Regions from separate parts of the Kitasatospora sp. NPDC093679 genome, predicted to be linked through region 1. Evidence: riboswitches for the same ligand, from Rfam matches in the RefSeq annotation. Region 1 holds a riboswitch; each other region holds the start of a gene.
What was found. A riboswitch is a leader RNA that binds a small molecule or an ion and turns the genes downstream of it on or off. The one in region 1 is predicted to bind S-adenosylmethionine.

Region 1 (9,764 bases):
CGCCCGGGCCCACCTCCAGGACGGGGCCGCCCTCGACCTCGATCGTCGCCCGGCCGCTCACCACCACGAACAGCTCGTCCGCCTCGGTGTCGGTCACCGTGCCCGGCGTGATCTGCCACAGGCCGCGCAGCTGCCGGCCGTCCGGCGAGGACCACAGCACCTTCCCGGTCACCTCGGGCGTGCCGGCGACGATCCGGTCGGGTTCGAGCGGCTCGGGTTCGAGCTCGGCGTCGGGGACGTGCAGTGCGAAGGTCATGGACCGACGCTAGCCGGGCCGGGCCGACGGCCGGGCGGGCAGAGTGTGTCGCACCGGGCGGGCAGAATGACACCTCGTAAGAGGAGGTGGACGATGGCCGCCCTGACCGAGCGGGACCGCGCGGTGCTCGCCCTGGAAGCCCGGCCCTGGCGCACGGCCGGCGCCAAGGAACGGGCGATCCGCGCCGAGCTCGACATCTCCGCGACCCGCTACTACCAGCTGCTCAACGCCCTGCTGGACAACCCGGCGGCGCTGGCCGCCGACCCGGTGCTGGTCAACCGGCTGCGCCGGATCCGCGAACGGCGGCGCGCCGAACGCTGACGGTGTCCGGCGCCCGAGCCTGGGTACCGTCCCGGACATGGGCATTCCTGAGCAGTTCACTCCGAGCACGGCCGCCGGGCGGGACGGCCTGGCGGCGCTGCTGGCCGCACCCGGCGAGGCCGTGGTGGCCCTCGACTTCGACGGCACCCTGGCACCGATCGTCGCCGACCCCACCGCCGCCCGCGCCCACCCCCGGGCCGCCGCCGTGCTCTCCGCGCTCGCACCCCGGGTCGGCGCCGTCGCCGTGGTCACCGGCCGGCCCGCCGCCGACGCGGTGGCCTACGGCGGCTTCGACGGCGTCCCCGGACTGGAGCACCTGACCGTCCTCGGGCAGTACGGCGCCGAGCGCTGGGACGCGCACACCGGGGCGCTCACCGCCCCCGAGCCGCCGGCCGGCGTGGCCGCGGCCCGCGCCGAGCTGCCCGCCCTGCTGGCCCGCGAAGGCGCCCCCGAGGGCACCTGGACGGAGGACAAGGGCCGCGCCCTCGCCGTGCACACCCGCCGCACCGCCGAACCGCAGCCCGCGATGGACCGGCTGCGCACCCCGCTGGCCGCGTTCGCGGCCGCGCACGGACTGGTCGTCGAACCCGGCCGGTTCGTCCTGGAACTGCGGCCGCCCGGCGTCGACAAGGGCGCCGCCCTGGAGGGGTTCCTCGCCGAGCACGCGGCCCGCACGGTGCTCTACGCCGGCGACGACCTGGGCGACCTCGCGGCCTTCGCCGCCGTCGAGAAGCGCCGCGGCGAGGGCCTGCCCGGCCTGCTGGTGTGCAGCGGGCCGACCACCGGGGAGGCCCCCGTGCGGGAGCTCGCCGACCGGGCGGACCTGGTCGTCCCGGGCCCGGCCGGCCTGGTCGACCTGCTCGCGGCCCTCGCCGCGGAACTGGGCTGAACCCCGGAGGGGCGCGGGGACCGCGCGATCGGGACGGGGCGACCGTGCGGGTCAGGGCTCGGCCCGTACCGTCGTGGTGCTTGATCCCGGACCGCGCGGTTCCCCGCGCCCCTCACGGGGTTCAGCCGAGGGCGTTGAGCTGGTCGAGGAACCACTGCTGCGGGGGCAGGGCGGTGGCCGCGGCGGCGAGCCGCTTGGTGCGGTCGGTGCGTTCCTCCGCGGGCATGGTCAGCCCCCGGTGGAGCGCCTCCGCGGTGGCGATCACGTCGTACGGGTTGACGGTGATCGAGTCCTCGGCGAGCTCGGCGAAGGCACCGGCCTCCCGGGACAGCACCAGCGCGCAGCCCGCGTCGGAGACCACCGGGACCTCCTTGGCGACCAGGTTCATGCCGTCCCGGATCGGGTTGACCAGGGCGACGTCGGCCAGCCGGTAGGCGGCCAGCGACCGCGGGAAGTCGTCGTTGACGTGCAGGATCAGCGGCTGCCAGTCGGGGGTGGCGAACTCGTCGTTGATCTCGCGGGCGATCCGCTGCACCGCCGCGGTGTACTCCCGGTACTCGGGCAGGTCGTGCCGGGACGGGTAGGCGAAGGCGATGTGCACCACCCGGTCCAGCCACTCGGGGCGGCTGCGCAACAGGTGCCGGTAGGCGAGCAGCCCGCGGACGATGTTCTTGCTGAGCTCGGTGCGGTCGACCCGCACGATCGTCCTCCGGTCGCCCACCGCCTCGCGGAGGGCGGCCAGCCGGGCGTCCACGTCCGGCCGGTGCGCGCGTTCGCGCAGGAAGTCGGCGTCGGCGCCGAGCCCGTGCACGCCGAGCCGGGTGGTGCGCCCGGCGTGGGTGACGGTGCGGGCCGCGCGGTCCACCTCGGCGCCGAGCACGGCCTCGCAGCAGTCGGCGAAGGCGAGCGCCCAGCGTTCGGTGAGGAAGCCGGCCCGGTCGGCCCCGAGGATGCCGGTGAGCACCTCGGCGGCGACGTCGTCGGGCAGCAGCCGGTAGTACTCGGGCGGGGCCCACGGGGTGTGCGAGAAGTGCCCGATCCGCAGGTCCGGGCGGAGCGTGCGGAGCAGCGCCGGGGCGAGCGAGAGGTGGTAGTCCTGCACCAGCACGGCGGCGCCCGGTGCGGCCTCGGCGGCGAGCGCCTCGGCGAAGGCGGTGTTGTACGCGGTGTAGGACTCCCACTCGCGGCGGAACCGGTCGTCGAAGACCGGCGAGACCGGGGTGTCGTACAGCAGGTGGTGGACGAACCACAGGGTGGAGTTGGCGATGCCGTTGTAGGCGCGGGCGAAGGTGCCGGGCTCGATGTCCAGCATCCGGACGGCCTGTCCGCCGACGTCGTGGCCGGCGAGGTCGAGCCGGCCGTCCGGCGCCTGCCGGGCGGCCGTCCGGTCGGCGTCGCCGAGGGCGGCGCAGACCCAGACCGCCGAGGGGTCGTCGATCGCGGAGAGCCCGGACACCAGGCCGCCGCCGCCTCTCTTCAGGGTGAGCGCGCCGTCGTCCCCGCTGCTGAAGGACACCGGGCCGCGGTTCGAGGCCACCAGAACGGGGGCGGCGCCGGACTGCTGCGTACGTTCGAACGCGAGATCGGCCATATCCCCTAGCTTGCCGCGCGACCGGTCCGGCAAACCATTCGGCGGCCCCGCGGGCCCCGCTCAGCGCGCGGTGTACTCCGGCACCGTGCGCATCGGCGGGCGCTCCAGCGCGGTCACCTCGTGGGTGTGGGCGGTGAAGCCCCGGGTGCCCGGGTCGCGGCTGAACTGGGTGAGCAGCGGGTGCACGAGGTCCTCGCCGGCCTTCAGCCGGTGGGTGCGGTCGAGCCGTTCCAGGGCCGTCCGGTAGATCGTGGCGGCCATCCGCCCGAGGGCCTGGCCGTCCTGGTGGCGGTGGTGCCGGACACCCACGTCGACCTGGGCCAGCGCGTCCAGCCCGACCTCCTCCAGGGCGTCCACCAGCAGGCCGAGCTCCACCCCGTACCCGGTCGGGAAGGGCAGCCGTTCCAACAGGGTGCGGCGGGCCGCGTACTCGCCGCCGAGCGGTTGGACGAAGCCGGACAGCTGCGGCCAGTGCAGGTTGATCAGCGGTCGGGCGACGAGCTCGGTGACCCGCCCGCCGCCGGCCGGCACCACCGCGCCCGCGGTCTCCAGCGGCCGGTCGTACATCGCCTTGACCAGCTGCAGCGCGGGGTCGGTGAGCAGCGGACCGACGATCCCGGTGACGAAGGCCGGGTCGAACTCGCGCAGGTCGGCGTCGACGAAGCAGACGATCGCGCCGGAGGTCGCCAGCAGCGACCGCCAGAGCACCTCGCCCTTGCCGGGGGCGGCCGGCAGCCGGGGCAGGATGTCGTCCCGGTGGACCACCCGGGCGCCCGCCGACCGGGCGGTCTCGGCCGTCCGGTCGACCGAGCCGGAGTCCACCACCACCAGCTCGTCGACCAGCGGGTGACGTTCCATCAACTCGCGGCGGACGGTGGTGACGATCTCCCCGACGGTGGGTTCCTCGTCGAGGGCGGGCAGCACCACGCTGACCGTTCCGGCGCTCCCCGCCGCCCGCTTGGCGACGAGCAGCCGCTCCACCGGGTAGTCCGCCGCCGCCCAGGAGCGGCGACGCAGCCAGGACGCGACCTCGGGGAGGACGTCGGGACGGGGCTGCTCGGTCACGGTCTCGCTCCTCGTAACTTCCATCTCGCGGATCGGACGCCGCCTCTCGGCGCCGGGGCCTTCGGATACAGTCTTCGTACTGCGGTCGAGCCTTCGCACGCCGGGGTCACCGCAGCGAACAACACACAACTTCACAGAGCTCATCCAGAGGGACTGAGGGAACGGCCCGTCGACGTCCCGGCAACCTTCTCGCAGCGGCGGTCGCAGGCCCCCCGCGGGACAGGTGCCAATTCCGGCCTGTGGCGCAACCGCGCCGCGGGGAAGATGAGGAGAGAGGCCTCCGCCACCATGGCTACCGCTACCCCTGCATCCGCTGCCACCGTCGACCTCGGTCCGGCCGCAGCGCTTTCCTGTCGCGAGTGCGGCACCCGCTTCCCGCTCGGCCCGAGCTTCGCGTGCCTGGAGTGCTTCGGCCCGCTGGAGATCGCCTACGACTTCGGCGGCTACGACGCCGCGGAGCTCCGCAAGCGCATCGAGGCCGGCCCGGCCAGCATCTGGCGCTACGCCCCGCTGCTGCCGGTGCCCGCCGACGTGGCCGGCAAGCCCAACCTCAACCCCGGCTGGACCCCGCTGGTCAAGGCGGACAACCTGGGCCGCGAGCTCGGCTTCACCGCCCAGCTGCACGTCAAGGACGACTCCGGCAACCCCACGCACTCCTTCAAGGACCGCGTGGTGGCCTGTGCGATCGAGGCCGCCCGCGCCTTCGACTTCACCACGCTCTCCTGCTCCTCCACCGGCAACCTGGCCGGCGCGGTCGGTGCCGCCGCGGCCCGGGCCGGGTTCAAGTCCTGCGTGTTCATCCCGCACGACCTGGAGCAGGGCAAGATCGTCATGGCCGGTGTGTACGGCGGCGCCCTGGTCGGCATCGACGGCAACTACGACGACGTGAACCGCTTCTGCTCCGAGCTGATCGGCGACCCGGCCGGCGAGGGCTGGGGCTTCGTCAACGTCAACCTCCGCCCGTACTACGGCGAGGGCTCCAAGACGCTGGCCTACGAGATCTGCGAGCAGCTCGGCTGGCGGCTGCCGGAGCAGATCGTGATCCCGATCGCCTCGGGCTCCCAGCTCACCAAGATCGACAAGGGCCTGCAGGAGCTGATCAAGCTCGGCCTGGTCGAGGACCGGCCGTACAAGGTCTTCGGCGCCCAGGCCGAGGGCTGCTCCCCGGTGTCCGCCGCCTTCAAGGCCGGCCACGACGTGATCCGGCCGGTGAAGCCGAACACCATCGCCAAGTCGCTGGCGATCGGCAACCCGGCCGACGGCCCGTACGTGCTCGACATCGCCCGCCGCACCGGCGGCGCGGTCGAGGACGTCACCGACGCCGAGGTGGTGGCCGCCATCAAGCTGCTGGCGCGCACCGAGGGCATCTTCGCGGAGACCGCGGGCGGCGTGACCGTCGGCGTCCTCAAGAAGCTGGTCGAGACCGGGCAGTTGGACCCGTCGAAGGAGACCGTCGCCATCAACACCGGTGACGGCCTGAAGACCCTCGACGCGGTCGCCGACGCCGGACTGACCGCCACCATCCGCCCGACGCTGGAGTCCTTCCGCGCCGCCGGCCTCGCCTGAGCAGCCCACCCCTTCCGCCAAGGAGCACCCATGAGCGCCACCGTCCGCATCCCGACCATCCTGCGCACCTACACCGGCGGTGCGGCCGAGGTCACCGCCGAGGGCGACACCCTGGCCGCCGTCGTCGCGGACCTGGAGCAGAACCACACCGGCATCTCCGCGCGCATCCTGGACGACGCCGGCAAGCTCCGTCGGTTCGTGAACGTCTACGTGAACGACGACGACGTCCGCTTCGCCGAGGGCCTGGAGACCGCGATCAAGGACGGCGCCACGGTGTCGATCATCCCCGCGGTGGCCGGCGGCTGCTGAGCCCCGCATTCTTCCCGCGGAGAGCCGCCGCCGGGACCGGAAAATCGCGTTCCGGTCCCGGCGGCGGCTCTCGCCGTGCCGGGTGCAATTCGACCGCCTGACGGGGAGTAGAGTTCGGGGCGGTGGCAGTACTCCCCTCCGCGCCGCCCGCCCTGATCAGCGCCAATACCCGGAATTGCACGCCCCGGCCCGGCCGGTCGGATCGTGTGCGCAAGGCTCCGGAACCGGTCGCGGGGACGTCCGCCCGCTGAGACGGGCCACGGACGGCACGGGGACGAACCTGTCAGGCAAGTGTCAGAATTCATGCGGCTATATGTCGTTTTCTGCCCGTTATGTCCGGCGTGAAATGCCGAGATCTGCGGCTTTCATCCCGTCATATCCCTTGTCATGGCTGCCGATTTCCCCGAAGTTGGGCCTGTTGCACAGGGCTCCTGTCCGGATACATTCAGCCGCGGTCGACGCATTCACCCGTCCGCCGGGCTCGGGAAGGGCCTCGGGCGGTGGTCTGCGGCGTGCAGGGCCGTGCCCAGGGGGGGTTCCCTCGGGCAGGCCCACCGGACCTGGGCCCGCAAAGACTGCGGACCCGTGAATGGCCAGCACAGCACAAGGGGAGTTCGGAATGGCTCAGGGCACCGTCAAGTGGTTCAACGCGGAGAAGGGCTACGGCTTCATCGCGGTCGACGGTGGTGCGGACGTGTTCGTCCACTACAGCGCGATCCAGATGGACGGCTACCGCACCCTCGAAGAGGGCCAGCGGGTCGAGTTCGAGATCTCCCAGGGGCAGAAGGGGCCGCAGGCGGACATGGTTCGTGCCGCCGCGGGCTGACCTTCGAAACCTGCGGAGCCCTCGGCTCGTCACGAGCTGGTCGGCGATTCTTCGCGACAGGCCCGTACGACACGTCGTACGGGCCTGTGCCGTGTCCGGAACCGGTGCGGCCGCGCCACGGGACACGGCGAACGGGCTTGCACTCGCCACCGGCGAGTGCTAATCATTGGCGTTAGCACTCACAGCTTGAGAGTGACAAGCGGACCGGGTCGGTGAGGCCCCGGCGAGCGGTAGGGGAAAGGACCCCCGCTCACAGGGCCGTCCGTCGCGGGCACCTCTGGTCCGAGCAGTCGACCGTGTCCCGGAGGACCACTTCAGATGGCCAAGATCATCGCTTTTGATGAGGAAGCTCGCCGCGGCCTTGAGCGCGGCATGAACCAGCTTGCCGACGCCGTCAAGGTCACGCTCGGCCCCAAGGGCCGCAACGTCGTCCTTGAGAAGAAGTGGGGCGCCCCCACGATCACCAACGACGGTGTCTCCATCGCCAAGGAGATCGAGCTCGAGGACCCGTACGAGAAGATCGGCGCGGAGCTCGTCAAGGAGGTCGCCAAGAAGACCGACGACGTCGCGGGTGACGGCACCACCACCGCCACCGTGCTCGCCCAGGCGCTCGTCCGCGAGGGTCTGCGCAACGTCGCCGCCGGCGCCAACCCGATGGCCCTGAAGCGCGGCATCGAGAAGGCCGTCACGGCCGTCTCCGACCAGCTGCTCGCCCAGGCCAAGGACGTGGAGACCAAGGAGCAGATCGCCTCCACCGCCTCCATCTCGGCCGCCGACACCCAGATCGGCGAGCTCATCGCCGAGGCGATGGACAAGGTCGGCAAGGAAGGCGTCATCACCGTCGAGGAGAGCAACACCTTCGGCCTGGAGCTCGAGCTCACCGAGGGCATGCGCTTCGACAAGGGCTACATCTCCGCGTACTTCGCCACCGACCTGGAGCGCATGGAGACCAGCTTCGAGGACCCGTACATCCTCATCGCCAACTCCAAGATCTCCTCGGTCAAGGACCTCCTCCCGCTGCTCGAGAAGGTCATGCAGAGCGGCAAGCCGCTCGTCATCATCGCCGAGGACGTCGAGGGCGAGGCCCTGTCGACCCTGGTCGTGAACAAGATCCGCGGCACCTTCAAGTCCGTCGCCGTCAAGGCCCCGGGCTTCGGCGACCGCCGCAAGGCCATGCTCGGCGACATCGCCATCCTCACCGGCGGCACGGTCATCTCCGAGGAGGTCGGCCTCAAGCTGGAGAACGCGGGCCTCGACCTGCTGGGCACCGCCCGCAAGGTGGTCATCACCAAGGACGAGACCACCATCGTCGACGGTGGCGGCGACAGCGAGCAGGTTGCCGGTCGCGTGAACCAGATCCGCGCCGAGATCGAGAACAGCGACTCGGACTACGACCGCGAGAAGCTCCAGGAGCGCCTCGCCAAGCTGGCCGGCGGCGTGGCCGTCATCAAGGCCGGCGCGGCCACCGAGGTGGAGCTCAAGGAGCGCAAGCACCGCATCGAGGACGCCGTCCGCAACGCGAAGGCCGCCGTCGAGGAGGGCATCGTCGCCGGTGGTGGCGTCGCGCTGCTGCAGGCCGGTGTCGCCTTCGACAAGCTGGAGCTGGAGGGCGACGAGGCCACCGGTGCCAACATCGTCCGCGTGGCGCTCGAGGCCCCGATCAAGCAGATCGCGACCAACGCCGGCCTCGAGGGCGGCGTCGTGGTGGAGAAGGTGCGCAACCTCCCCGCCGGCCACGGCCTGAACGCCGCCAGCAACGAGTACGTCGACCTCATCGCCGCGGGCATCATCGACCCGGCCAAGGTCACCCGCTCCGCGCTGCAGAACGCCGCCTCCATCGCGGCGCTCTTCCTCACCACCGAGGCCGTCATCGCCGACAAGCCGGAGAAGGCCTCCGCGGCCGCCGGCGGCGGCATGCCGGGCGGTGACATGGACTTCTGATCCTCCCGAGGATCGGCAAGCCCGGAACGCTCCGCGAGGGCGGTCTCCCCACACGGGGAGGCCGCCCTCGCGGCATTCCCCCCGCCGCTCACTCCTTCGTGGGACGCTGGGCCCATGACCGGATGGGGCACCTCGGACGATCCGTACGGTGACGACCACGAGCGTCGAACGGGAGACAGGAGGTCGGCGGTGGCTGCGATGTCGGTCGAGCCGGGGCGTCAGTGGGACTACCTGCTGAACACCTGGCTGGAGCTGGACGTCCCCGAGGGCTGGCGCGCGGAGATCGACGAGGGGGAGATCCGCTTGGTGCCGCCGCCCAACGTGGGCCACAACGTGATTGCCGGTGAGGTTCACCAGGCGCTGCTCGAATGCCTGCCGCGCGAGGTGGGCGTCTACCAGACCCTGGGGACGGAGATCGTTCCGCTGGAGAAGCTGTACGTGCCCGATCTGGTGGTGGTGGACAAGACACGCATGGTGGCACAGGAGGCGTCGATCGACGCGGCCGGCCTGCTGATGGCGGTGGAGATCACCTCGAAGCGCACCGCCCGGCTCGACCGCACGAAGAAGCTCTGGGCGTACGGCCACGCCCCCGTCCCGCTCTTCCTGCTGGTCGACCGGTTCGACGAGGAGGGGCCCACGGTCACCCTGTTCTCCGAGCCGGACCAGGGGCGGTACCAACGGGGTGTCCGCACGCCGTTCGGGCAGCCGGTCGAGCTGCCCGAACCGTTCGCGATCGCGTTGGCGACGGAGGGCTTCCCGGCCGACAAGTGAGCTGCGGGAGAATGGGCGGATGGCCAGTCCTGAGATCGAAGCCGCCCTGCACGGCGCCCGTGCGCTGATCCTCGCCGACCTGACCGCCCGGGACGTGGCGGACGCGACGGTGGTGTCCCTGGTGGAGGAGGCGGTGACGCACCGGCGGTGGTGGCTGGAGCAGTGGCCCGACGGCACCGGGTTCGTCCTCGGGCTGGTCGCCCAGGACGTCCAGGACGCCCTGCTGGAG
Region 2 (9,764 bases), on a different contig from region 1:
TCGCCGGTGTGCGGCGCGTGGACGACGAGGCCGTTGCCGATGTACATGCCGACGTGGTGCGCGTCCGAGTAGTAGATGACGAGGTCACCCGGCTGGGCGTCGGCCAAGGAGGGTACCCGGGCGCCGACGCTCGCCTGCGACTGCGAGGTGCGCGGCAGCGACACGCCGGCCTTGGCGTACGCCCAGACCATCAGACCGGAGCAGTCGAAGGAGTTCGGGCCGGTGGCGCCCCAGACGTACGGGGTGCCGCGCTTGCCCATCGCCGCGGCGACCGCGGTGGCCGCGTAACCGGAGGCCGGCGGCAGGCTGCCCAGGTCGTAACGGCTGTCGCCGCGCGAGGCGCGGTCGGTGCCGAGGACCGCGGCGCGCTCGGCGGCGGTCAGCGTGCTCAGCAGGCTCTGGGCCTCGGAGAGCTTCTTCTGGACCTCCGACTTGGCGTCGTTCAGGACCTGGGTGGAGCGGTCCAGCTCGGACAGGATGGCGGCGGCCTCCTGCTTCTGCTGGTCCAGCCGGCGCTGCTGGTCCCGCAGGCCCTTCAGCGTCGAGGCCTGGGTGTCGGTGGCCTGCTCGTTGCTGGACGCCTTCGCGAGGTAGTTGTCCGGGTTCGAGGAGAGCATCAGCGCGACCGTCGGGTCGACGCCGCCGGTGCGGTACTCGTCGGCCGCGACCGCGGACAGGCCCGACGCCACCTGGGAGAGCTGCTCCTGGCTGCGGGCGATCTGGTCCTGCAGCTGGTCGGCCTGCTTGCGGAGCTGGTCGGCCCGCTCCTTGGCGCCGTTGTACTTCTCGGCCGCCTGCTCCTGCTCCTCGAGCAGCTTGTCGACCTGGACCTTCACCTCGTCCTTGCTCGGCTTCGCCGGCGCGGCGTGCGCGGCGGCCTGGGCCGACAGGGCGACCGCGGTCGCGGCGGCAGCGGTGAGCACGGTGACCCGCGCGCGGCTCGGCTGCTTGGGACGGCGGTGGGAGGCCAAGGGACTAGCTCCTTCTTCCTGCTGGACTCACCCGATCGGGTGGACGTCCGGAAAATAGGTTTGACGCCAGACCCTAGTGAAGATCCGCCTCCTGCGCCACTCCCGTGCCGGGCGAACTTGGCGCGGAACGCTGGATTTCACCACCCCGACACAACCCCGCCACCCGGCCCTCCACCTGGGCCGACGGCCCGTCAGGGCCGGGCGAGCCGGTTGAGCAGCAGGATCGACGCGACCGGGCGTGCACCGGCCTTCCGTACGCCGTCCGCGACCTCCCGATCCGTGGAGACCACCACGACCGGCCGGCCCTGCGGCTCGGCCCGCACCAGGCGGCGGATCAGCTCGTCCGCGGTCTCCCCGGTGCGGCTGAAGCGCACCCGGACCCCGCGCGGCGGCGCCATGATCACCGGGACGTCGAGGTCCTGCCCGTCGAAGACGCAGGTGACCTCGGCCTGGGTGCGCTGCGCGAGCATCGCCAGACCGCCCAGCAGCCGCATCCGCTGCTGCTCCAGCGGCAGCGTCGGGTACCCGGTCTTGGTCACGTTGTAGCCGTCGACGACCAGGTGCACCTGAGGGATCGCCAGCAACTGGTCGAGCAGTGCGGGGTCGTCCTCCGCCAGACCGCGGCGCGCCACGTCGTGCGGGTTGGCCGAGCCCGGCTCGACCGCCTCCACCAGGTCGGCCGGGCGCAGCTGCGCCACCGGCAGCGCCAGCTCGCGCTGCAGGCCCTGCGCCGACTGCAGCACCGTGTCGAGCAGCAGCCGCAGCCGCATGTCCTCCACGCTGCGGCCCTCGCGCGCCGACCGCCGGCCGGCCTCCGCGGCCGTCTCCAGCTCGGTGATCCGGTGCCGCAGGCGCCGGGCCTCGCCGTCCGCCGCACTGCGCTCGGCGGCCGCGGCGGCCCGCGCCGCCTCCAGCTCGGTCGCCAGCTTGCGGGCCTCGGCCTGCGCCCGCCGGGTGTCGCTCTCCAGGCTCCGGACGCGCTTGCGCAGCGACTCCACCTCCCGGCGGACGCCCTCCGACTCTGCGCGGTGCCGGTCCAGGTCCGCGCGGGCGGCGGCACGCACCTCCGTCAGTTCGGCCTGCAGCTTCTCCACCACCCGGGCGGCCTCGGCGGCGGCGCCCTCGGCGTCCGCCCGCTCGACCTCGTCGCCCGCCTCGACCACCAGCCGGCTCCAGCCGGCCGGGCGCAGCAGGTAGGCGGCGGCGGCCACGTCCATCGGGTCGGCGGCGGCCGGCACGGCGCCGGACTCCAGCGCCTTCACCAGGTCGGGCTGGCCGAGCCGCAGCCGATCGGCTATCCGGACGCGGAAGACCGGCTCCGCGTCCAGCGCCGCGGCCAGCGCGGTCGCCGCGTACTTGGCGCGCCGGGCCGGGGTGAACTTGGCGTACGGGCGCAGTCCCGCGGGCAGTTCGCCGGGCGGGATGGCGCCGAGCGCGTCGGCGGCGATGCCCACGACCCGGCGGCGGACCCCTTCGGGCAACGGCCGGTCCAACTGCTCGGACGGTGCGTCCCCGGCCGCGGGCTCCTGCCCGGCCCCGGCGGCGTCCGGCAGCTCCGCGTCCGCGGCGGGCTGCTGCCCCTGCGGCTCGGCCGGCCCGCTCGCTGCGTCCACCACGTCCTCGGCTCCGATTCTGGTCCCCGGGCCCGCGCGGCCGGTGGCCGCTGCCCTCGAAATGCACCGCTCTGTGCAATTGTCCCGTCTACCGTGCCCCGCCGGGCACCGTGCCACACACCCCGGCGGCGCCAGGGGCTCCACCGGGGTGTGTCGGAAGCGCGAGGCTCAGGCCTTCGGCTCGTCCTCGGCCGGCTGCTCGGCGGCGTCGGCGCCGGGGCGGGCCACCAGTTCCACCTGGTCGACCGCGTTGCACCAGCGGCAGCGGACCGACTCCAGGGTCTCGCTGAGCACCTCGGTCTCCTCCACCTTGGACTCGCCGCCGAGGTCGAAGTGCAGGTACTCCACCACCCGGGCCGAGCGCGTCACGTCGAAGCGGGTGAGGTTCCCGCAGAGCGTGCAGCGCCAGCGGGTCTCGGCGGTGGGGGCGGCGATGGTCATCGGAGGTCCTCTCGGATGGTCCGGGTCCGGTCCTCCAAGCCTATTGCGTGCGGCTCTTCCGGCGGTCACCGGTCCTGAAGGGCGGACAGGTCACCCGCTTGCAGCACCGGGCGGTGTCACCGCGGGTACACCGAGGAATGCTCGCTGTCATGGCCGTCCCCGCCCCCGTCCCCGCCCCCGTGCGCGCAACGGCGGGCCGGGACGCCGCCGCGCCGGCGCGCACGCCGGTGGTCACCTACGCGCTGATCGCGCTGAGCGCCCTCGTCCTGCTGGCCGGCCCGAGCTTCGGCCTCAATCCGCGGTACGGCACCGGCAACGCCCGCGTCTGCGCGGAGCAGCGCTTCGAGCAGCACTGGGGGGCCGTCCCCGCGGAGCTGCTCGCCAACCGGCCGCTGGACGCCGGCCGGCTGGCGGCGCTGCCCCCGGCGGTGCCGGGCTGCACCGTCCCTCCCACCCCGCACAAGATCCCCTTCCTGTCGGTGCTCAGCTCGCTGTTCGTCCACGCGGGCTGGCTGCACCTGGTGGGCAACCTGCTCTTCCTCTACGTCTTCGGCCCGGACGTGGAGGAGCGCCTCGGACGGCTGCGCTTCCTCCTCTTCTATCTGGGCATCGGCTACCTGGCGACGTACGGCTGGGCACTGGCGGAGTCGGACTCCACGGAGTCGGTGCGGGCGCTGGTCGGCGCCTCGGGGGCGATCGCCGGGGTACTCGGCGGGTACCTGCGGTGCTATCCGCGGGCCCGGGTCACCGCGCTGGTGCCGGTGCTGTTCTTCCTGCCGCTGCGGTTCCCGGCCTGGCTGGTGCTCGGCCTGTGGTTCGCCCTGCAGTGGTGGCCGGTGGGCCCGGCGGTGCCGGGCGTGGCCTACCTGGTGCACGTGATCGGCTTCAGCGCGGGGTGGCTGCTCGCGCGCCCGGTGCGGCCCCGGACAGGGCAGACGCGCCGCCTGACGGCGGATACGCTGGGCGGAACCCCACACACAGGAGCCGAAGAGTGATCACCGCGATCGTCCTCATCAAGACCAGCGTCGACCGGATCCCCGAGATCGCCGAGGCGATCGCCGCGATCGAGGGCGTCAGCGAGGTCTACTCGGTGACCGGCAGCTACGACCTGGTGGCGATGGTCCGCGTCCGGCAGCACGAGGACCTCGCCGAGGTGATCCCCGGTCAGGTCAACAAGGTCCCGGGCGTCGAGCACACCGAGACCCAGATCGCCTTCCGCACCTACTCCCAGCACGACCTGGAAGCCGCCTTCGCCCTCGGCCTCGACGAGTAGGTGCACCCCGGGGGCGCGCACCCCGAACGCCTCAGGCCGCGCGGTCGGTGTCCGCGACGCAGCGGCCGCCCTCGTTGCGGTAGGACCAGCGGGCGCCGTCGGTGACCAGCTCGCGGACGGCGGCCAGGAAGCGGTCCACGTGCTCCTCCGGGGTGCCCGCGCCGAAGCTGACCCGGATCGCGTTGAGGCTCCGCTCCCCCGGCAGCGACGGCTCCGGCGCACCGCACGCGGACGGCGCCGCCTCCTCCCCGCCGAGCAGCGTCCGCACCAGCGGGTGCGCGCAGAACAGGCCGTCGCGGACGCCGATGCCGTACTCGGCGGAGAGCGCCGCCGAGAAGTGCGAGCTGTTCCAGCCGCGGACGACGAAGGAGAGCACGCCCACCCGGGCGGACCGCTCACCGAACAGGTTGAGCACCCTGACCTCGGGGATCCCGGCCAGCCCGGCGGTGAGCCGCTCGACGAGCGCCTGCTCGCGGGCCTCCAGGGCGTCGAACCCGGCCTCGGTGAGCGCCCGGCAGGCGGAGGCGATGGCGTAGGCGCCGATCACGTTGGGCGAGCCGGCCTCGTGGCGGGCCGGGCCGGTGTGCCACTCGACGGCCACCGAGCCGTCGGCCTCCCGGGCGACGGTGCGGCTGGCGCCGCCGCCCGCCAGGTAGGGCTCGGCGGCGTCGAGCCAGTCGCTGCGGCCGGCGAGCACCCCGGCGCCGAACGGCGCGTAGAGCTTGTGGCCGGAGAACGCGACCCAGTCGACGTCGAGTTCACGGACCGACAGGCGGTGGTGCGGGGCGAGCTGGGCGGCGTCCAGCACCACCCGGGCGCCGTGCCGGTGGGCGGTCTCGGTGAGTTCGGCGATCGGCCACAGTTCGCCGGTGACGTTGGAGGCGCCGGTGACGCACAGCAGGCGCGGGCCGTCCGGGGAGCCGGCGGCGAGGGCGGCGTCCAAGGCGGCGACGGCCTCGGCGTGCGAGCGCGGGGCGCGCAGGTACTCGACCGTCAGACCGGCGTGGCGCCAGGGCAGCAGGGAGGCGTGGTGCTCGGTCTCGAAGGCGAACACCCGGGTGCCGGCGGGGAGGGCCCCGGCGAGCAGGTTGAGCGAGTCGGTGGTGGCGCGGGTGAACACCACCTGGTCGCCCTCGCGCAGGTCGAGGAAGTCGGCGACGGTGCGGCGGCTCTGTTCGAACAGGTCGGTGGAGAGCTGCGAGAGGTAGCCGGCGCCGCGGTGGACGCTGCCGTAGTAGGGGGCGTAGGCGGCGACGTCGTCCCAGACCCGCTGCAGGGCGGGGGCGCTGGCGGCGTAGTCGAGTGCGGCGTAGCCGACCTTCTCACCGGTGGCGAGCGGCACCTGGACGTCGTGGCCGAGGACGGCGAGCGGGGCGCAGAGGTCGGTGGAAAGCGACATGAGGATGCACTCCTTCACGGGGTGGGGACCCCGGGGAGGCATCGCCGGAAGTCCGCGCTTGCCACGCGGACGGTTCGCCGCACGGCCCGGTCCTCACCCAGGGCACCCCGCCACGGACGGAGGGTTGCCGGACAGCAAGCTGGGGCTTGACGCTGCCACTCATGACCTGCGCAGGACTTTAGGTGACCGCTGTGCGACGGGTCAAGCACGACGGGGCGCGCGGGGGACCGGCCCTCGGCCGGATGCTCCCGCGCGCCCCGTGCGGCTCGCCGGCGGCCCGCTACTTGTTCGTCGCCTCGGCCCAGCGCTTGAGCGTCGCCTCCGCCGCGCCGGAGTCGACGGCCGCGGCCGCCCGCTCGATCCCGGCGGCGAGCTGCTCGGCGAGCGGTGCGTCGGTGAGGTCGAGCACCGCCAGCGCGGCGGCCGTGTTGAGCAGGACGGCGTCCCGCACCGGGCCGCGCTCACCGGCGAACAGCCGCCGTGCGACGGCCGCGTTGTGCTCGGCGTCGGCCCCGCGGAGGGCCTCGATCCCGGCCAGTTCGATCCCGACGTCCCGCGGGTCGAAGTCCGTCTCGGTGACGGTGCCGTCCTTGACGATCCACACGTGCGAGGTGGTGCAGACGGTCAGTTCGTCCAGGCCGTCGTCGCCGCGGAAGACCAGTGCGGTGGCGCCGCGCCGGGCGAAGACGCCGGCGATCAGTCCGGCGAGCCGGGTGTCGAAGCAGCCGACGGCGTGCGAGGTGACCCGGGCCGGGTTGGTCAGCGGGCCGAGGATGTTGAAGGCGGTCGGCACGCCGAGCCCGGCCCGCGCGGTCGCCGCGTGCCGCATCGCGGGGTGGAACTTCGCCGCGAAGCAGAAGGTCAGGCCGACCTCCTCGGCCACCTCGGCGACCCGCCGGGCGCCGAGGTCGAGGCTGATGCCGAGCTTCTGCAGCACGTCGGAGGAGCCGGACGCGGAGGAGGAGGCCCGGTTGCCGTGCTTGACGACCTTGGCGCCGGCCGCGGCCGCGACGATCGCCGACATGGTGGAGATGTTGACGGTCTTCGCGCGGTCGCCGCCGGTGCCGACGATGTCCACGGCCGGGCCGGGGATGTGCAGCGGCTCGGCGTGCGCGTACATCGCGTCGACCAGGCCGGCGATCTCCTCGACCGTCTCGCCCTTGGCGCGCAGCGCGACCATGAAGCCGGCGACCTGCACGGGTGAGGCCTCGCCGCTCATGATCTGGTCCATCGCCCAGGCGGTGTCCGCCTCCGCGAGGTCCTCGCCGCGCAACAGTGCCGTCAGGACGTCGGGCCAGGTGCGGACCACCTGCACGGGGTCCTTGCCGCCGTTCGCAGGGTTCACGTTCACCATGGCCGACTCCAGCTCTCATCGGTAGTGCGCCGATACAAGGGACGGAGTCAGCCTAGCGAGCGGCGGCGGGCGGCCGTGCCGATCCCGCCGCCCCTTCTCTCCTGATGAGACGGGTGGTGCCGCAGGCCCGGTCAGCGGTGGGCGGGCGTCCGCTTGGCGATCCGGGCGCGGAGCAGGGTGGCGGCGGCCTCGGCGAGGGCGACCGGGTCGACCGGCTGCGCGATGGCGGCGTCGGCGCGGCTCCAGGCGGCGAGCCAGGAGTCCTGCGGCCGGCCGATCAGGACGAGCACCGGCGGGCAGCCGTAGATCTCGTCCTTGAGCTGGCGGGTGAGGCCGAGGCCGCCGGCGGGGACGGCCTCGCCGTCCAGCACGCAGAGGTCCACGCCGCCGCGCTCCAGGGCGCGGAGCACCGCCGGGGTGGTGGCGCACTCCAGGTACTCGACGGCGGGCAGGTCCGCGGCGGGCCGGCGGCCCAGGGCCAGGGTGACCTGCTCGCGGGTGTTGCGGTCGTCGCTGTAGACGAGAACGGTGAGCGTCTCGTCGGTCGTGTGCGCCATGGGCCCTGCTCCCGGGTGCTCGTCCTCTTAATATGTGCCGCTCCGAACGGCCCAGTGTGACCCGGACCACGTTCACCTCCGGATGCTACTCCGGCGGGGCCCTCCCGGTGAGTCCCTGACGCGATCTCCCTCAAGCCGCCGCGCCCGAATCTCACCCGCGCGGGGTACTCCGCCTCACCCACCCCGAACAACCGTCAGAAAACGGACACCCGGGCGGAGCAGCGCCGGACGTCCGCGCAGGCCAGCGCCAGGGGGGCATACCGCACGCACCGGACACTCCGAGGAGCACCCCCCGGCGTGAAGACGGAATAAGGGACCGACATAATGTCCGTCGTGGCGACAGCAACAGCAACAGAAACCGGACACGCGCACGGAGCGGTCAACAGGCCGAACCTGGTCAGCGTCGGAACCATCGTCTGGCTGAGCTCCGAGCTGATGTTCTTCGCGGCCCTGTTCGCGATGTACTTCACGCTCCGCTCGGTCATGGGATCGGAGTTCTGGACGGAGAAGGCGGACGCCCTCAACGTGCCGTTCTCCTCGGTGAACACCACGATCCTGGTGCTCTCCTCCCTCACCTGTCAGCTCGGCGTGTTCGCCGCCGAGCGCGGTGACGTGAAGAAGCTCCGCTCGTGGTTCACGATCACCTTCGTGATGGGCGCGATCTTCATCGGCGGCCAGATCTTCGAGTACACCGAGCTGGTCAAGGTGGACGGCCTGTCGCTGTCCTCCGACCCGTACGGCACGGTGTTCTACCTGACCACCGGCTTCCACGGCCTGCACGTGACGGGTGGTCTGATCGCCTTCCTGCTGGTCCTGGGGCGGACGTACGCCGCCAGGCGGTTCACGCACGAGCAGGCCACCGCCGCGATCGTGGTGTCGTACTACTGGCACTTCGTCGACGTCGTGTGGATCGGCCTGTTCGCGACCATCTACCTGATCAAGTAAAGGCTGATCAGGTCGCTGGCCGCCGGCCGGAGAGCACCCGCCCCGCGCGGGAGCCCCGCCGACCAGTCCGCCCCGACCCGGGTACCGGCCCCGAGCAGACCGGTCCCACGGGCGCAGCCACCCAGCCGACCAGATCCTGACACCGGGGTTAATCCGTGAAAAAGCTCTCCGCACGACGGCGCCACCCACTGGCGGCGCTGGTCGTCCTACTTCTCGCCCTGGCGGCCACCGGGGGGCTGTACGCCGCGTTCGCGCCCGCCGAGAAGGCGCAGGCCGACACCTCCGCGCAGTCGCTCGCCATCGAAGAGGGCAAGAAGCTCTTCGCCGTGGGCTGCTCCTCCTGCCACGGCCTCGACGGCCAGGGCAGCTCCGACGGCCCGAGCCTGGTGGGCGTGGGCTCCGCCGCGGTCGACTTCCAGGTCGGCACCGGCCGCATGCCGGCCCAGCAGAGCGGCGCCCAGGTGCCCTCCAAGAAGGTCGTCTACTCCCAGGCGCAGATCGACCAGCTGGCCGCCTACGTGGCCTCGCTCGGCCCCGGCCCGGTCGCTCCGACCAAGGAGCAGTACACCTCCACCGACCCGAACGACGTGGCCAAGGGCGGCGAGCTCTTCCGGACCAACTGCGCCCAGTGCCACAACTTCGCGGGCAAGGGTGGCGCCCTGACGAAGGGCAAGTACGCCCCGACGCTGGAGAACACCTCCCCGAAGCACATCTACGAGGCCATGCAGACCGGCCCGCAGAACATGCCGTCGTTCCCCGACACCACCATGCCGGAGGAGCAGAAGAAGCAGATCGTGGCCTTCGTCAGCCACACCAACGACGAGCCCAGCCCCGGTGGCCTGTCCCTGGGCAGCCTCGGTCCGGTGACCGAGGGCCTGTTCGGCTGGATCTTCGCCCTCGGTGCGCTCATCGTGACCGCGATCTGGGTCGCCGCCCACACCACCAAGGCCAAGAAGTCATGAGCCACGAGATGTCTGACGAGAAGCTGCCGGAGTCGCACGGCTCCGAAGGGCACGAGGTCGCCGTTCACGGCGACCCGTTCGCCGACCCCGGTCTGCCGGCCCACGAGCCGCGCCGGACCGACATCGACGAGCGCGCCGCCAAGCGCGCGGAGCGGCAGGTCTCCCTGCTGTTCATCGTCTCGATGCTCGCCACCGTGGGCTTCATCGCCTCGTACGTGGCCATCGACATCGACAAGATCGTCTACATCT
Region 3 (9,764 bases), on a different contig from region 1:
GCTCCGTGAACTGTGCGGCCTCCGTCAGCGAGCTCTCCAGCCGGCGGTAGATCTGGTTGAACTCGAACATGATCCGCGTCGCGTTGCTGTAGTAGGTGAAGGCGATCACCACCGCCTCCACGTTGTGCCGGCCTCCGCCGAGGGTCACCGCCAGCAGCAGGCCGAGGGCGTTGGTGAGCACCGACATCGGCGCGACCAGGGTGTCGATGCGCAGGTTGCCGTAGTCCCAGGACCGCAGCGAGAGCCGGCGCGACTCGGCGACACGGGACCGGTGTTCGGCCGCCTCGCCCCGTTCGGCCGCGAACGCCCGGACGGTGTCCATGTTCATCAGGCTGTCGGCGACGTGGCCGGACACCCGGGCGATCGCCTCCTCGCGCTCGTTGACCAGCGCCTGGCGGCGGCGGATGAGCGGGGCCGCGCACAGCGCCGTCAGCGCGATCATCACCAGCAGCCCGACCACGAGGAGCGGTTCGTAGCGCCACAGCACCACCGAGCCGAAGACCAGCGGCACGAAACTGGCCACGACCGAGAAGGTCAGCGTGTCGACGAAGTCCTCGAAGCGGGAGGCGAAGCTCAGCACCCGCTTGGTCAGCGAGCCGGCGAAGTTGTCGTGGAAGAACGCCGCGTCCTTGGCGAACAGCTCGTCCATGCCGATCACGTAGAGGTGCTCGATGCCGAGGGCGTCGAGGCGGTTCAGGCAGTGCAGGCCGACGCGCCACACCGCCTCCCCGGCCAGCAGGGCGCCGGCGAAGCCCAGGACGTACGGGAGCAGCGAGCCGGAGCCGGCCCCGGCGGGGGAGGCGATCCTGCCGACGAGCTTCGCCACCGCCAGCGGCGCGAGGTAGGCGATCCCGATGTTGCCCAACGCCGGCAGCAGCATGGCCGGCACCGTGAGGTACGGGAGCCGGGCCAGCTCCCGTCCGTAGTAGCGGAGTGCGAGGAGCACCGAACGCCTGCCCGGTGCTCCTCGGGGTGTCTCGGACGATCCCATCCCGACCTCGTTGCGTCGTGCGGAAGCCCAGCGACCGCCCTTCCCGGCGAATGAAATGATGTATGACTAATCGTCAAAAACCTTGCACGGAAGGGCAGAAGCCCCAGTCTCCCGCGGCCGCCCCGATGCAGTCCAAGCAATTTCCGGCAGGGCGTCACCTCCGACGGTCGCGGGCCGGCCGGGTCGCCGACGGGTCGGAGTGACCACCCGGGCCGGGCCGGAGTTGATCGGGGCATGGAGGAGACGGGTGCCCGGCAGGTGGTCCCGCGACCGAGGGACGCCAACGCCCGCCGGGTGATGCGGGCCCAGCGCCGTGTGAACACCGCGCCCGAACTCGCCCTCCGGCGGGCACTGCACGCACTCGGCTTCCGCTACCGGGTGGACCTTCCCCTCCCCACCATGCGGCGCCGGAGGGCGGACATCACCTTCGTGCCCTGGCGTACCGCGGTGTTCGTGCAGGGCTGCTTCTGGCACGCGTGCCCCGAGCACCTGCACGCGCCGAAGCGCAACGCCGAATGGTGGTGGCGGAAGCTCGACGACAACGTGCGTCGCGACCGGCACACCGATGCGAACCTCGTCCGGCTGGGTTGGCTCCCCCTGAGGATCTGTGGGGACGGGCGATCCCGGCCCGCGGGGGCGGTGGGTGCGTCGCGCGACCGACGATCCCGCCGTCCTGAGGACACGTCACGTCAGGACGCGCGGTGTTTCTGCAATTTGCAGCAAGGCCATGCGCTCCGCTCGGCCGCCGACGGACCGGGGCGCGCGGACGGGGGAGGTTTGGCGGGCCGCCCGCGGAATCTTGTATGGTTCCTCGCGAATCATCCAGAGGGGTGGAGGGACCGGCCCTACGAAGCCCCGGCAACTCCCCGGTCGAACCGGCGTCCGAAGTACGCGCCGCGCCGCCCGGGATCAGTGCCAACTCCGGCCTGCCGCCACTGTGGCGCGGGAAAGATGAGGAGACACGGTGCTCTCTGTGCTGTCCTTCGCCCGGGCGCTTCCCGCCCCGGTCTCTCCGCGTACCCGTCCCGTGCCCGGCGCAGCCACTCGGCCGACTTCTCCGGCCTGTCCTCGCTGACCACCCCCGCTCCCGCGCGGAGCGTCCGTGGGCGGGGCCCCCGCCGTTCACGGGATCTGAGACGGAGTACCCATCATGGAGAACACCAGCGGCGTCGGCGTGCTCGACAAGGTCACCTCGATCCTCGGCACCCTGGAGGCCGGTCCCACCACCCTGGCCGGACTCGTGGCCGCCACCGGCCTGGCGCGGCCCACCGCACACCGGCTCGCCGTCGCACTGGAACAGCACCGCCTGGTCGCCCGCGACCTGCAGGGACGGTTCGCCCTCGGCCCCCGGCTCACCGAGCTCTCGGCGGCCGTCGGCGAGGACCGCCTGCTGTCCGCGGCCGGCCCGGTCCTGGCCCACCTGCGCGACCTCACCGGCGAGAGCGCCCAGCTCTACCGCCGGCAGGGCGAGGTCCGGATCTGCGTGGCCGCCGCCGAACGCCTCTCCGGCCTGCGGGACACCGTGCCGGTGGGCATCGCCCTCCCGATGAAGGTCGGCTCCGCCGCGCAGATCCTGCTCGCCTGGGAGGAGCCCGAACGCCTCCACCGCGGCCTGCAGGGCGCCCGTTTCACCGCCACCGCCCTCAGCGGCGTACGGCGCCGCGGCTGGGCCCAGTCCATCGGCGAACGCGAGGCCGGGGTCGCCTCCGTCTCCGCACCCGTGCGCGGTCCGGCCGGCCGGGTCGTCGCGGCCGTCTCCGTCTCCGGGCCGATCGAGCGGCTCACCCGGCACCCCGGCGCCCGGCTCTCCCAGGCCGTCGTCGAGGCCGCCGGCCGGCTCGGCGAAGCCCTGCGCCAGCCCTGACCGGCCCGCCGGGCCGTGCCCGCGGAACACCCGCGGGCCGGCCGCCGGTCCGGGCATCCGGTTCGCGTACCGCCGGGTCGGCTGACCGTCCGTCAGTTAGCGTGGGCGTGTGAATCAGGACGAACGCTCACTCCGCGCCTCGTCGTTCGGCGCCGCGGCGACCGCCTACGCCGAACACCGCCCCGACTACGCGCAGGCCGCCGTGCGCTGGGCGCTCGAACCCGCGCCCGGCCCGCGGGTGCTCGACCTCGGCGCCGGTACCGGCAAGCTGACCGCGGGACTGCTCGCGCTGGGCGCGGAGGTCGTCGCGGTCGAGCCCGACCCGGCGATGCTGGCGGAGCTGCGCCGCTCGCTGCCGGACGTCCGCGCCCTGCGGGGCAACGCCGAGGCGATCCCGCTGCCGGACGCCTCCGTCGACGCCGTGCTGGCCGGCAACGCCATGCACTGGTTCGACATGGCCGTCGCCGGCCCCGAGATCGCCAGGGTCCTCGCACCCGGCGGCGTGCTGGCCGGCCTGTGGAACCTGCTGGACGACCGGGTCGACTGGGTCGCCGGACTGGCACGGACCGCAGGGAGCGCGGCCGTCGGCCCCCGTGACACGCCCGCCGCCCGGCGTGCCGAAACGGCCGCCGTGCACCTTCCGAAGGCCGGCGGACCCGCCCGGTTCGGGTCGCCCGAGCAGGCCGCGTTCCCGCACGGGCAGCGCCGCACGGCCGACACCCTGGTCGCCTCGCTCGCGACCCGCGCGGGGATGCTGGTCATGCCGGAGCGGGAACGGGAGGCCGCGCTGGGCCGGATCCGGGCCTTCCTCGCGGGTGAACCGGAGACCGCCCGCGGCGAGTTCACCCTGCCGATGCTGACCGGGGTGCTGCGCAGCCGGAGGCTGTGAGGCCGGTCCCGGCGCTTCGGGCCGCGGCGCTCCCCGCGCCGTGGCCGCGGGTGCGGGGGTGTCGTGGCGTGGCCGGATCCGGTTCCCCGTCGCCGGGCCCCGTGTCAGCATGCAGTCGGTGAGGTCGACTGACTGAGCGCGGACAAGAATAGGGGGCTATTCATGATCACTCGACTCGGGAGGGGGGCCGGCCCGCGGAGGTGGGCGGCGCTGACCGCCGCCGCACTCTGCGGAGCCGTCGGCGCCGGCACCGTCGGGGCGACCCCGGCCGCGGCGGCCGACCAGCGTCACGCGATCTACGCCGTCGCGCACCGGGTCGACACCCTGGACGGCGTCGACGCCGCACTCGACCACAGCGCCAACGGCATCGAGATCGACGTCTGCGCCTGGTGGAACCCGAACGAATGGCGCGCCTACCACGACTGCTCCTCGGCCGGCGACGCCCGGCTGGGCCCGAGCTTTGACAGCATGATCGACCGGATCGTCGCCGACGCCGGCGCCGGGCGCCGGCTGGCCCTGGTCTGGCTGGACATCAAGGACCCCGACTACTGCGGGGAGCAGCAGAACCGCGGATGCAGCGTCGCCGGACTGCGCGACAAGGCCCAGCGGCTGACGGCCGCCGGCATCCAGGTGCTCTACGGCTTCTACGAGTACCACGGCGGCAGCACCCCGGACGTCGGCGGCCGCGGCTGGAAGAGCCTCGAAGGCGGGCTCGGCCCGCTGGAGGGCATGACGACGACCGGGACCCGCGACCGGGTCCGCGCCGCCTTCGACCGGTCCGGCCCGGCGATCCCGGCCGGCCACCGGGTGATGGACTACGGCGACAGCGACATCGCCAAGGGGTTCGGCAACTGCACCGAAGCCACGTACAACACGTGCGCGGAACTGAAGAAGGGCGCCGCGGACCGCGCCGCCGGACAGCTCGCCGCCACGCTCTCCTGGACGACCACCTACAACGACCCGTGGTACGTCGACAAGCTGCTGGGCGACGCGCGGGTGGACGGCATCATCGCGGGCTACGGCGCCTTCACCGGGGTGCGCGAGTACGACCGGAGCTGGCAGTGCGCCAACGCCGTCAACCTCGTCCGCGACTGGGTGAACCGCCACGGCTCGACCCACCGCATGGCCAACGCCGGTGACCGCATGTTCCGTTAGGGCCCGCCGGAGCCGGAGCCGGAGCCGGGGTCGGGGTCGGGGTCGGGGTCGGGTCGAGTCGAGTCGTGCACGCATTCGGTTCGACCCGGCCGCGGTCGGCGCGGTACGGTCGCCTGTCATGCACACCAGGCCCGCCGTGCGGCCCCGGCCGCACCGGTGACGGTCGGTCAGGGCCGGTGCGCACGGGCAGCGATCACGCCCGGCCGACGGGGTGCCACCGGAGTCGACGTTCACCCGGTGGCGGCCCCGCGCCGAGAGGGCGACGGGGGAAGACGGGGGCGATGGACGCCGAGGAGACCGAGGGCCTGCGCACGGCGGGGCCGATCCGCTCGGCCGGGCAGGGCCGCTACGAGATGCAGGCACCGCTCGGGGAGGGCGGCATGGCGTCCGTGCACCGGGCCCGCGACCGGGTGCTGGGACGGACCGTCGCCGTGAAGACGCTCCACCCGGACCTGGCCCGCGACCCGGCCTTCCGAGAGCGGTTCCGCCGCGAGGCCCGGGCGGTCGCGGCGCTCAACCACGTCAACATCGTGGCCGTGCACGACAGCGGCGAGGACACCGGGCCCGACGGCGTGGTGCCGTACATGGTGATGGAGTACGTCCGGGGCCGGTCGGTGCGCGAGCTCGTCCGCGAGGCGGCCGCGGGCCGTGCCGGCGGCACCGTCCCGCTGGACCGTGCGCTGGCCGTGACCTCGGCCGTGCTGGACGCCCTGGAGTGCAGCCACCGCCAGGGGCTCGTCCACCGGGACATCAAACCGGCCAACGTCATGACGACGGACGACGGCCCCGTCAAGGTGATGGACTTCGGCATCGCCCGGGCGCTGCAGTCGGACGCCACCGCGATGACCCGTACGGGCACCGTCCTCGGCACACCCCAGTACCTCTCGCCCGAGCAGGCGCAGGGCAGGCCGGCGGACGCCCGCTCCGACCTCTACTCGGTCGGCTGCATGCTCTTCGAACTGGTCACCGGCACCCTGCCGTTCGACGGGGAGTCGGCGATGAGCGTGCTCTACCAGCACGTCCAGCAGCCGCCGCCGGTGCCGTCCTCGATCAACCCGTCGCTGCCGCCGGCCGTCGACGCGGTGGTGGCCCGCGCCCTCGCGAAGGACCCCGCGGGGCGCTACCAGAGCGCCCGCGCCATGGCCGAGGACGTCCGCCGGGCCGCCGCGGACGGGGCACCGACCCGTCCGCTGCACTCCGCTCCCACGGTGACGGCCGAGCACGTCAGCGCGGAGCGCATCGGGGCCGAGCGCATCGGGGCCGAGCGCATCGGGGTCGAGGACGACAAGGCCCGGCCCGCCGGGGCCGAGCACGCCGACGCCCGGGACACCGGGGGCGGGGGCGCGGGTGCCGGCGCGGGTACCGACCCGTCCTGGCCGTTCGCGGCGTTCACCGGTGCCGACGGCGCCGCTACGGCCGACGCCCTCGCCGAGGGCGTGCGGTACGTCGCGATCCGGCGGCAGGCGCAGCTGAGGCGCGTGCGCAACGCCAGGATCGTCGGTCTGGCCCTGGTGCCCGTCGTCGCGGTCGTCTGGGCCGTGACCGCGTTCGGTGACCCCTTCGGGTACCGGACCGCCACCCACACCCCGGACCCGCGGGCGACCGGCCCGTACTCCTCGTGCGATCCGCCGGCCTTCGGGGGCGACGGCTTCAGCCCGCCCTCGTTCTCCGGCATGTCGCCCGCCGAGGCGCGGACCTGCGCGGAGATCGCCGGGCTGAAGATCGACCAGAAGACCACCACCGGCAGCAAGTACAACAAGGACACCGTCACCCGGCAGGAACCGGGGACCTCCCAGTCGGTGAAGCGGGGCAGCACCGTCACCGTCTGGGTGTCGACGGGCGGCGACCCCCGGGCGACGGGGGACCTCGCCAACTGCGAGGCCGAGGAGCAGCACGGCAAGGTCCCCACCCCCTGGCTCAAGGGCAGGACCCTGAACGCCGCCCGCACCTGTGCGGACATCGCCCACCTCAAGCTGGAGGAGGCCGGCAAGGTCCAGGACCGCCTCACCCCGGCCGGGCAGGTGGCACGCCAGGAACCCGGATCGGAGGACACCACCGTCGGCAGCACCGTCAAGGTCTGGATCTCCACCGGCGGCGACCCCAGGGCCGTCGGCGCCCTCACCGGCTGCGACAGCGCGACCGGCGACCGGCCCGAAGCACCGGCACTGGAACACATGACTGCGGCCGACGCCCGCACCTGCGCCGACATCGGCCACTTCAAGCTGCAGGAGCAGAGCGTGCCGGACAAGATCTGGCCGAGCGGCGAGGTCGTCCGCCAGGAGCCGGGCAGCTTCAGCCGGATCGACCCCGGCAGCACCATCAGCATCTGGGTCTCCTCCGGCACGCCGTGACCGGAGTCCCCCGCCGGCCGGTGAGCCACGGGTCGGCCCCGCGGACGGCGGGCCGACGCTCGTGCACGGCGGTCACCTCCTCGCGAGGTCACCGGAGTAGGCGCCGACGCTGAGGTGGAGGCTGCCGTCGGCGTTGCGCGTGTAGACCTGCTCGTGCGGGTCGGCTGCGCAGCCGGTGAGGATGCTCATCGGGCGGGTCTTGAGGATCAGGCGGTCGGTGCCGACGGAGACCAGGTCGGCGACGGAGTCGCAGTAGCGCGTGCCGGTCAGCGGCCGCGGAGACGGTTCCGGTCCACCGATCGGGAGAGCCGACGTCGGGTGGGGTCGGCCGGCGGTGCCGCTCGGCCGCGGGGCCCGGCCCGGGACGGGGTCGTCCACCGGGCCGGGCCCCGCAGGCTCAGCAGTCGGGGATGACGGTGCCGTTGTTGTCCTTGGCCTGGTCGTTGCCCCACTTGGACAGGTAGTAGGCGGAGACCCATTGGCCGGCGGGGCCGGTGTCGGGGTCGGTCTTGAGCCACCAGTGGTTGTAGCTGCTGCCGTTGCGGATCTCGCGTCCCCAGGCTTTGCAGAACACGTAGTTGGTGCCCTGGTTGAGGGTGCCGGTGCTTGTGGTGGCGGTGGGGGAGGCGTAGACGGGGGCGTTGGCGAAGGTGTCGACCCAGTACCTGGTGGTGCCGGACGGCGGCGGGGTGGAACCGCCCGGGCCGTAGAGGCGGACGGCGCCGTAGTAGTCGCCGTGCGAGGACAGCGCGGCCACCTGCACGTGGCCGCCCGAGTACGGTGCCTCGGCGATGTATCCCCGGCCCAGGTACATCGCCACGTGGTGGATGGTGGACGGGGTGCCCCCGAAGAACACCAGGTCGCCCGGGAGCAGCGGGCCCGTCCCGTCGCTCCGGAGGAATCTCGCCACCGCGCGCGAGGTGGTCCACTGGGTGGTGGTCACGCCGTTGATGACGTCCGTGCCCACGGCCAGGTAGTAGGCGTAGCGGACCATGCCGGAGCAGTCCAGGCCCTTCACGTGGCAGTCGTTCGGGGCGCTGTTCGACGCGTCGCAGATCCCGTACGAGGGGCCCGGCTGCCCGCCGTGGCCGCCGCCCCACGAGTACGGCGTGCCGATCAGGCTGCAGGCCGCGTTCACGGCTGAGTCGGCCTGTGGCGCGGCACCGGAGGAGAGGACTCCGCAGGCGGGTGCCGCGTGGGCGGCCTGCGCGCCGACGAAGAAGACGGCGAGGGAGGCGAGTACGGCCAGCAGTGCGGCGAGGCGCAGGGTCGGAAGGGACCGCCGGGGTAACGGGTCGACGCGCGTAGTCACAGGGCATCCTCGGGGGCGTGTGCCACAAGTGGCGGCAACGGAAGGGGGGTTGGTGGCGGACATTCAAGCACCGCGCGGTCCGCATCCGACAGGCCCGGGTGAAAACAATTTCTGCAAGCCGCGCGCACGCGGCACCGAGGTGGCCGCGCCGACGCCCGGCGGGGCCGGGGGCCGCGCCGGGCGTCGGGTGTCGTGGACGTCAGGCGGTGGCCGGCCTCCGGTCGACGACGGTGCGGAGCTTGCCGCTGGTCGGAGTGCGGTCGAAGGCGCTGGTGGGGACGGTCTCGACGGTGCAGGTGAGGAGCGACTCGGCGGTGGCCGAGGCCAGTTCGGGGACGGTGGCCAGGAAGACGTCGAGGGCGGCCTCCGGGGCGGGGGCGTAGCGTTCGTCGAGGCGGACGGTGAGGTGCTCGCGGACGGGGTCGGCGTCCACGAGCAGCTGGAGTTCGCCGCGGTAGCCGAGGTGTTCCTCCGCCACCGCCATGAGGCGGCGGACGTTGAGGAAGTAGGTGCCCACCCGGACGACGTCGCCGTACCGGCCGAGGAGTTCGATCCGGGGGGTGTGGCTGCCGCACGGGCAGGGGCCGTCGACGCTGCGGCCGAGGTCGCCGATCTGGTACCGCTCCAGGCGCTGGCCGGCCCGGGCGCGGGTGGTGAAGACGAGGCGGCCGGGCTGTCCGGCGGGGACGGGCCGGTCGGTCTCCGGGTCGAGGATCTCCAGGGTGTGCAGCTCGGTGAGGACGTGGTGGACGGAGCCCTCGGCGTGGGTGCACTGGTAGCCGAGCGGTCCGAGGTCGGTGCTGCCGTACGCCGCCGAGCGGATCGACTCGACGCCGAACTCCTCGGTGAGCACCCGGCGCTGTTCGGCGGTGAAGTGCTCGCCGCCGTAGAACACCTTGCGGATCCCGCCGTAGGCGCGCAGCACCGCGCCCTGGTCGTGGAAGAGCTGCCAGAGGTAGGAGGGCATGCCGAACACGGTGTCCGCCTGGTGGGTGACGAGCGCCTCGGCGGTGGCGGCGTGGTCGGGTCCGGCCGCGATCGGCAGCTGGGTGGCGTTCAGCCGTTCCAGGATGGAGAAGAAGCTGATGAAGCTGCCGTACATGCCGCCGCAGTAGAAGAGGTTGGCGGCGCGGTCCCGGGCCGGGTCGAAGCCGGCCGCGAGCAGGCCGTTGGCGCCGGCCCGCATCTGGGTGTCGTAGTCG

Region 2: it holds a riboswitch for S-adenosylmethionine, as region 1 does, so the genes downstream of both, AB0O09_RS29300 (aminotransferase class V-fold PLP-dependent enzyme) here and thrC (threonine synthase) in region 1, are expected to answer to the same signal.
Region 3: it holds a riboswitch for S-adenosylmethionine, as region 1 does, so the genes downstream of both, AB0O09_RS02535 (IclR family transcriptional regulator) here and thrC (threonine synthase) in region 1, are expected to answer to the same signal.

What each region holds. Positions count from the first base shown of each region.
Region 1 covers NZ_JBFBDW010000007.1:69,814-79,577, forward strand. Annotated here, with positions in the region: gene AB0O09_RS08590 (cupin domain-containing protein) at 1-256, opposite strand, end outside; gene AB0O09_RS08595 (DUF3263 domain-containing protein) at 350-577, shown strand; gene otsB (trehalose-phosphatase) at 615-1,466, shown strand; gene AB0O09_RS08605 (trehalose-6-phosphate synthase) at 1,588-3,057, opposite strand; gene AB0O09_RS08610 (glucosyl-3-phosphoglycerate synthase) at 3,118-4,122, opposite strand; SAM riboswitch class I at 4,260-4,393, shown strand; gene thrC (threonine synthase) at 4,411-5,688, shown strand; gene AB0O09_RS08620 (MoaD/ThiS family protein) at 5,719-5,997, shown strand; gene AB0O09_RS08625 (cold-shock protein) at 6,617-6,823, shown strand; gene groL (chaperonin GroEL) at 7,142-8,764, shown strand; gene AB0O09_RS08635 (Uma2 family endonuclease) at 8,963-9,535, shown strand; gene AB0O09_RS08640 (hypothetical protein) at 9,555-9,764, shown strand, end outside.
Region 2 covers NZ_JBFBDW010000046.1:27,378-37,141, forward strand. Annotated here, with positions in the region: gene AB0O09_RS29275 (NlpC/P60 family protein) at 1-971, opposite strand, end outside; gene AB0O09_RS29280 (NYN domain-containing protein) at 1,163-2,524, opposite strand; gene AB0O09_RS29285 (hypothetical protein) at 2,753-3,025, opposite strand; gene AB0O09_RS29290 (rhomboid family intramembrane serine protease) at 3,175-4,020, shown strand; gene AB0O09_RS29295 (Lrp/AsnC ligand binding domain-containing protein) at 4,017-4,298, shown strand; gene AB0O09_RS29300 (aminotransferase class V-fold PLP-dependent enzyme) at 4,330-5,697, opposite strand; SAM riboswitch class IV at 5,747-5,864, opposite strand; gene trpD (anthranilate phosphoribosyltransferase) at 5,978-7,051, opposite strand; gene AB0O09_RS29310 (hypothetical protein) at 7,183-7,608, opposite strand; gene AB0O09_RS29315 (heme-copper oxidase subunit III) at 7,933-8,553, shown strand; gene AB0O09_RS29320 (c-type cytochrome) at 8,709-9,515, shown strand; gene AB0O09_RS29325 (Rieske 2Fe-2S domain-containing protein) at 9,524-9,764, shown strand, end outside.
Region 3 covers NZ_JBFBDW010000002.1:100,780-110,543, forward strand. Annotated here, with positions in the region: gene AB0O09_RS02525 (ABC transporter ATP-binding protein) at 1-991, opposite strand, end outside; partial or broken gene AB0O09_RS02530 (very short patch repair endonuclease) at 1,289-1,408, shown strand; SAM riboswitch class I at 1,807-1,949, shown strand; gene AB0O09_RS02535 (IclR family transcriptional regulator) at 2,142-2,855, shown strand; gene AB0O09_RS02540 (class I SAM-dependent methyltransferase) at 2,965-3,744, shown strand; gene AB0O09_RS02545 (phospholipase) at 3,907-4,899, shown strand; gene AB0O09_RS02550 (protein kinase) at 5,181-7,250, shown strand; gene AB0O09_RS02555 (hypothetical protein) at 7,323-7,628, opposite strand; gene AB0O09_RS02560 (NlpC/P60 family protein) at 7,648-8,562, opposite strand; gene AB0O09_RS02565 (acyl-CoA reductase) at 8,762-9,764, opposite strand, start outside.